3 regions of the Paenibacillus sp. JCM 9796 genome follow, and region 1 is predicted to be linked to each of the others. Evidence: riboswitches for the same ligand, from Rfam matches in the RefSeq annotation. Region 1 holds a riboswitch; each other region holds the start of a gene.
What was found. Region 1 has a riboswitch for cobalamin ahead of metE (5-methyltetrahydropteroyltriglutamate--homocysteine S-methyltransferase). Riboswitches for the same ligand answer to the same signal wherever they lie in the genome.
Positions count from the first base shown of each region.

Region 2: it holds a riboswitch for cobalamin, as region 1 does, so the genes downstream of both, ACZ439_RS26820 (energy-coupling factor ABC transporter permease) here and metE (5-methyltetrahydropteroyltriglutamate--homocysteine S-methyltransferase) in region 1, are expected to answer to the same signal.
Region 3: it holds a riboswitch for cobalamin, as region 1 does, so the genes downstream of both, cobJ (precorrin-3B C(17)-methyltransferase) here and metE (5-methyltetrahydropteroyltriglutamate--homocysteine S-methyltransferase) in region 1, are expected to answer to the same signal.

Region 1 is NZ_AP043723.1:5,248,692-5,250,952, forward strand. It holds gene metE (5-methyltetrahydropteroyltriglutamate--homocysteine S-methyltransferase) at 1-1,191, opposite strand, end outside; cobalamin riboswitch at 1,344-1,548, opposite strand; gene ACZ439_RS25290 (ABC transporter substrate-binding protein) at 1,784-2,261, shown strand, end outside.
Region 2 is NZ_AP043723.1:5,606,683-5,608,943, reverse strand. It holds gene xerS (tyrosine recombinase XerS) at 1-682, opposite strand, end outside; cobalamin riboswitch at 875-1,071, shown strand; gene ACZ439_RS26820 (energy-coupling factor ABC transporter permease) at 1,239-2,006, shown strand; gene ACZ439_RS26815 (energy-coupling factor ABC transporter substrate-binding protein) at 2,003-2,261, shown strand, end outside.
Region 3 is NZ_AP043723.1:1,580,401-1,582,661, reverse strand. It holds gene ACZ439_RS07720 (MmcQ/YjbR family DNA-binding protein) at 1-259, opposite strand, end outside; cobalamin riboswitch at 551-753, shown strand; gene cobJ (precorrin-3B C(17)-methyltransferase) at 1,020-2,261, shown strand, end outside.

The sequences.
Region 1 (2,261 bases):
CCGTTCGTTGTTTCGGGAAGGGGAGGCGTTGAGCTCCTGAACCGCTTGACGGCTTTGTTCCAGCTCGGCTGCGATTGCCGCGGGACCTTCGTTCACGGCTCGGGTCAATAGTACGAGCTCCTCGAGCTTCTCGTTTGCGAACGCAAGTGCGTTCCGCAGCGTAGGCTCCAGCTTCGTTTCATGTGCGGCCGTGACCGGAACATGAAGCAGGCTGCAGCTTGGCTGGATCATCATTCTCTCATACGGGACGATCGGGGACAACGTGTGGAGCAGCCGGAGCCGCGCGTCCAGATCGGAACGCCAAATGCCTCGTCCGTCGATCAAGCCGACGCCAAGCGTCTTATCTGCAGGAAATCCATATTGCAGCAAATGCTCGCTGTTTTTGTCCAGCCCGTGAGCGAAGTCGAGGCCAATGCCTTGCACCGGCAGCGCAGCGATGTGTTCATACAGATCGACGGCGTCGAAGTACGTTTGCAGCATCAGCTTAAGACGTGGGGCCGCTTCGTGCAGCTTCTTGTAAACGAATGCGACCCGCTCCATATCGGCTTCCGTTAATGAGGTCGCAAGAATCGGCTCATCGATCTGCACCCATTGCGCGCCTTCCTGCTCAAGCTCGCTCAATATGCGGGCATACAAAGGCACGAACCGCTCCAGCAGCTTATCGAAGTGCTCGGTCTTGTAGCCCTTGGACAGCTTCAGGAACGTGTATGGCCCGATCAGGACGGGCTTGCCTTCAATGCCGAGACGGAGTTTGGCTTCCCGGTAGGCCAGGAGCGGTTTGTTCACGGTCAGCTGCGGCTCGGCGCCGTTCAGCTCCGGCACAATGTAGTGGTAGTTGGTGTTAAACCATTTGGTCATCTCGCAGGCCGGGGCGCCCTCGCTGCCGCGGGCCATCGCGAAATAGGCGCTCAGCGGCACTTCGCCGCCTTCGTAACCGAAGCGGCCGGGCACGAGCCCGAACATCGCTGCCGTATCCAGCATGTGGTCGTAGAAGGTGAAATCGTTGACAGGGATCAAGTCGATGCCGCTCGCCTGCTGGGTGCGAAGATGGTTGAGCCGTATTTCTTCCATGCGGCTGACCAGCTCCGTCTCCTGCAGCTTTCCGGCCCAGTAGGCCTCAAGCGCTTTTTTCCATTCGCGCCCGCCGCCGATTCGCGGATATCCCAGGTTGCTGCTTAATGCTCGGTTCATAGGTATTCCTCCAGTTCATTTGTTTTCATAAGCGGTGCTTTCCCATGCAAAAAAGGCATCTTTACCCAGTAAAAGTCAAGGGTAAAGATGCCTCCCGATTGTTTGTACGGCGGCTGCCATCTTTAACACCTCCCTATCTCCCGTAGGTAAAAGCAGTGCTGTCAAAATAGGCAGGTCTCCTGGCTCCAGAATCATCGTCTTACGTCGGCCTTCCCAATCCGAAGGATTAGTGGCGCCGGGTGACGTTCGACTCCTCTGTTACAGTGGCGGGACCGCGTCGGCATTTCACCGAACTTCCCTTTTAAGCTCCGCCCGGCATAACGACCGGTCCGGAGCACCTATTTCCACATGATTCAATTATCGAATACCGAGTAATAGTACAATATTTCTTAGGTTTATTCAAACCTTTTTTACGAACAAGCGGAGAAGAGGCAGAGCAGCGGTTGTTGTAACACAAAGTTTAAAAATAATAGCACAATTGTAGTGACAGAAATTGGTTTCATGTGCTACGCTATGCAAGTGCTACTATACACCTGAATCGTGCTACTGCACACGTTAACAACTTAATTCGAAGGAGTGTTTGAGTTTGAAAATGTGTTTACGATGGACGCTAATGATGCTGTTAGTGGCAGCGCTTTGCATCAGCGGCTGCACCCGGGCCAAGACCGAGCAGGCGGCCGCCCCGAAGGAGGAGCTTGTTCTTGCGATAGGCGGCGAGCCGGAGGGAGGCTTCGATCCGACAACGGGATGGGGGCGCTACGGATCTCCATTGTTTCAAAGCACGCTGCTCAAGCGCGACAGCAGCTTGAATATCGTCAACGATCTTGCAACGGGCTATGAGGTCAGCGGGGACGGTCTGGACTGGACGGTGAAGCTGCGGAAGGATGTCAAATTTTCCGACGGGCATCCGTTAACGGCCGCCGACGTTCAGTATACGTTCCAAACCGCAGCCGCAAGCGGCTCTGCCATCGATTTAAGCAATGTCAAGGATGTGGCGGCGGCGGACGAGCATACGGTCAAGTTTTCATTGAAGGAACCGCAATCGACCTTCGCCCAGATGCTTGTGAGCA
Region 2 (2,261 bases), 360 kb from region 1:
GGAACGCATAAATAAGCTTCTTCTTCAAATCGACGTCCTCGACGTTCAGGTTAACGACCTCCGACACGCGCAGTCCGGAGTTGAGGATGAGGCTCACGAGACAGGCATCGCGTGTTTTATTGATCTCGTAAGCATAGGTCGCCTGCTTGTTCGATGCCACGTCTTGGCCGTAGCCCGTCTTCACATAGTCGATAAACTCGGCGATCTCCGCCTCCTGCAGCAGCTTGCCTTCGAGCTTGGCCGCCGAGTCTTTCGGTTTATGCGTCCGTTTAATTTCCACCTTCGCCATGACATTGCGCTTGAGCAGCGGGTAGAAATTCTCGTCCTCGGCGATTTGACTCAAATAATGAAACAACGAGCGCAGCGAGGACAGCTTGCGGGAAATGGTCGTTTTCGAATTGGCGTTCGTTTTGCGCATGGCGAGGAACATCTTGTAATGATCGATGCTCTCCATATGCAGCCGCTCGAGATCGAGGAGCGGCACATCTTTCATTTGTCCGGCCGTACTCAACCCTTCGGCGAGCAGCCAGCCGAAGAATGTCTCGTAATCCCTCACATATTCGAGCAGGGAAGAGGGAGACAAGTCGGGCAGTTTATAATTAATGAATTTCTCCACGTACCAGGGCATCAGCGGGATTTTTTTCTCCAGCTCCAAACGGTCTTTGACTTTGATTACGTTCATCGGGCCACGCTCCTTAACTGCCTGTATTCAGCAATTAGTTAACATAATTATAATTATGTATTGTTTTGTTGGTTGACAGCTACTTGAACCGATCGCTGTACCCGTTATTTTATCACAATTGCAGGAAATCGGTTAGATATGGGGGTTGAATTCACAGGCAGGTTCGTGTACATTAAGGCTAGTCTTACACAAGTGCATATTGTGGGAACAGGTGCTTCAACTTCAGGTTGAAGCTTAATAGGGAAGTTCGGTGCAAATCCGATGCGGTCCCGCCACTGTAACAGCGTAGTTCGCAGCCACGAAGCCACTGATTCGCAACCGGATCGGGAAGGCGGCTTGCGGGCGTCGATGCTGGTAGCCAGGAGACCTGCCTGTTCTGACGACACTGATATACCTACGGAAGATAGGGAGGTGTTAGGAAGCTGCTGCGATCGGTTTTCGTACGGAGGGTGAATGGCCCCTTTCGTTCCGAAAGTTTATCAGGATAAGAAGCATTTCTAACCGTCTACGGTTGGGAATGCTTTTTTTGTTGCACAAATTCATGGGAGGAGATTAAATGAAATCGTCCAAAGTCTTGTCAATGATCGCGGTTATCATCGGATTTATCGTTTATTTTGTCGTGAACGAGCCGCAATCTGCTAATGCGATGCACATCATGGAGGGATTCTTGCCGCCGGGATGGGCGATCTTCTGGTGGGCGGTGTTTATCCCGTTCTTCGTGCTCGGCGTCCGCGCCATTGCCCGGATCACGAAGACGTCGCCGGAATTGAAGCTGCTGCTCGGTCTGGCGGCTGCGTTCACGTTCGTACTGTCCGCCTTGAAGCTTCCTTCGGTTACAGGCAGCAGCTCTCATCCGACCGGAACCGGTCTCGGCACCGTGATGTTCGGGCCGCTGCCGATGAGCGTGCTCGGTTCGATCGTTCTGCTGTTCCAGGCTTTGCTGCTCGCACACGGGGGATTGACGACGCTGGGAGCCAATGCGTTTGCGATGGCGGTTGCCGGCCCGATCGTCGGGTTCTTCGCCTACAAATTCATGGTGAAGACGACGGGTAAAGAAGTGTGGGCCGTCTTCACGGCAGCCGCTCTAGCCGATTTGTCGACGTATTTGGTAACTTCCGTGCAGCTGGCTCTGGCGTTCCCTGCTGCAGAAGGGGGCGTTGCCGCCTCGTTCATGAAATTTTCGGGTATTTTCGCCATCACGCAAGTACCGCTTGCGATTAGCGAAGGACTGTTGACTGTGCTTGTCTGGAACTGGCTGCGGTTGCACCATGCCGAAGCTTTGTCGGTTGTGCGGCATACAACGAAAGGAGTCGATCATTCATGACCAAAAGGATGAAAAACGGCCTGCTTATCGCCGGCGTCGTGCTGCTGAGCACGCTTCCGCTGCTTCTTGTCGACGGAGAATTCGGGGGAGCCGACGGGGCGGCCGAGGATATGATCCGCCAGCTGTCGCCGGCCTACGAGCCTTGGTTTGCTCCGCTGCTGGAGCCGCCTGCGGAAACCGAGAGCATGCTGTTCGCTTTGCAGGCCGCCGTCGGCGCTGCCGTGATCGGGTATACGGTCGGGCTTTATAAAGGAA
Region 3 (2,261 bases), 2.0 Mb from region 1:
TTCCGTTCAAGATGACGGTATTCCAATGCCTTTTGTTCATATGATATCCCGGCAGCACGGTGTCTGGATACGTCTGGCGCATCAGCCAGATTGTGTCCGGATCGGCCTTCAGATTGACGCTCGGGACGCCGGATTGATGGCCTAATAAGGCGAACATTTTGCTGCCGACATAAAGCACCGGAAGATCGGGCTCGAACGGGTAACGCAGACTGGTTCCGGGTTTCTTCAACGCCAGGGCGATCAATAACTCGTGATTCATTTGACAAGAGGCTCCTTTCAGCGGCGGTTTTGCCTTTATTTCAGCATATCCGATCCCGGCTCTGATGAAAAGCCATAACCGCAGCTGGCCGAAGACTTGCGTGACCACGGGGCATAGGCATCAGGCCGGGCGCCCAGCGCGGCGACAAAAGCGGCAAGCACTCCTGACGCGTGTCATCTCAACCTCCCGCATCAAGCTCCCTTTCCGACAAAGAGTTGGACAGTCTTGAAATAATCGTGCTATCATGGGAGTTGATTATCAAAGAAATGCGTGAATACGTACCTAATTTTATATTGAGTTCAGAGAACAGGTGCCGATATGCCGCCATTGCGCGTATCGGCTTAATAGGGAAGCCGGTGTAAGTCCGGCACGGTCCCGCCACTGTAAGCGAGGAGCTTTTTCCGACCCAGGCCACTGTCGATTCGTCGATGGGAAGGCGCGTGAAAAAGCGATGAGACGCAAGTCAGGAGACCTGCCTGTTTTCCGCTGCCTTGTCACGATCGAACGCGACGAGAGCGGCAAAGTCACCAGAAAGCCTACGCGGATAGGGGGGTGTACGGGAATGGGTTCAGGCGTACTGCGGGTTAGAGCCAAGCGCTTGCCGTCATATTCGGCAAACGCGCGGGAATTTACCCCGGCAGCAGCCGGTTCACTTTATCGTCAAGCATCTTTCCGAGAGGAAGGATGCTTTTTTTGCGTGGGTTGGTTTGTTTGATGGTTCCGCTATTATCGTTCAGCGACTGGAAGGGAGGACGAAACGATGAAAGGCAAGCTATCGGTTATCGGATTTGGCCCCGGCAGCTTCGAGCATATGACGCAAGCGGCGAAAGAAGCGATCATGGAGAGCGAGGTCATCATCGGCTACAACACATACGTGGATTTGATCCGCGGTTTACTGAGCGGGCAGCATATCGTACGTACCGGGATGACCGAGGAGGTCAGCCGGGCGCAGGAGGCGGTTCGGCAGGCGCAGGCCGGCCGGAAAGTCGCGGTTATCTCGAGCGGGGACGCGGGGGTGTACGGGATGGCCGGCCTCGTCTACGAAGTATTGATGGAGCAAGGCTGGCGTCGGGACACCGGTGTCAACGTGGAGGTGATTCCGGGCATCTCGGCGATCAACTCGACGGGTTCGCTGCTTGGCGCGCCGATCATGCACGATGCCTGCACGATCAGCCTGAGCGACCATTTGACGCCCTGGGACCTCATTATTAGGCGGGTCGAAGCGGCGGCGGCGGCCGACTTCGTCATCGCGTTATATAACCCGCGAAGCGGCCGGCGCACCCGGCAAATCGTCGAGACGCGCAGCGTGCTGCTGCGTTACCGGTCGCCGCAAACGCCGGTTGGTATTGTCAAAAGCGCCTACCGGGACCGGGAAGAGATTGCCATCACGACGCTCGAACGCATGCTGGAGCACGACATCGGCATGCTGACGACGGTTATTATCGGCAACTCGGCGACGGTCGTCTACGACGGTCTGATGATTACGCCGCGCGGCTACCAGCGCAAGTATACGCTCGGCGCGGACGTGCAGCCGTTGAAGCCGCATGAGCGGCTGCGCGCCGAGGCGGAGCCGTGGTCGCTCGAAGCGCGGGAAGGCGCTGTTGCGACGGCGGAGCGAGAGCCGGCAGCGGGAGCGGCGAAGAGCGAAGCGGCTGCCGCAGAGGCGACGGCTGCGAAGGAAGCGGAGGGCGCAGCGGGGGACGCTGCCGCGTCGCCGCTAGCGTTGGCGCTCGAGGCGCTGCGGCTCGTGGAGACGCAGCGCGGTGCGGCGAACGCCGGAGCGCCGGCCGAGACACCGTCCTGGCAGCGCGAAAGCGATCCGTTCCGGCGGCGGGAGATTCTCGAGTTCGCCGTCAGCCCCGGGCTCGCGGAGAAGAGATTGACGGCCGCCCAACTGACGCTGCTGGCCGACATCGTGGGCGAAGACGGTTCGATTGAATATACGCCGCATCATCAATGGCTTGTGAGGCTCGTGACTTCGGAGCCGCAGCAGGCGGTATCG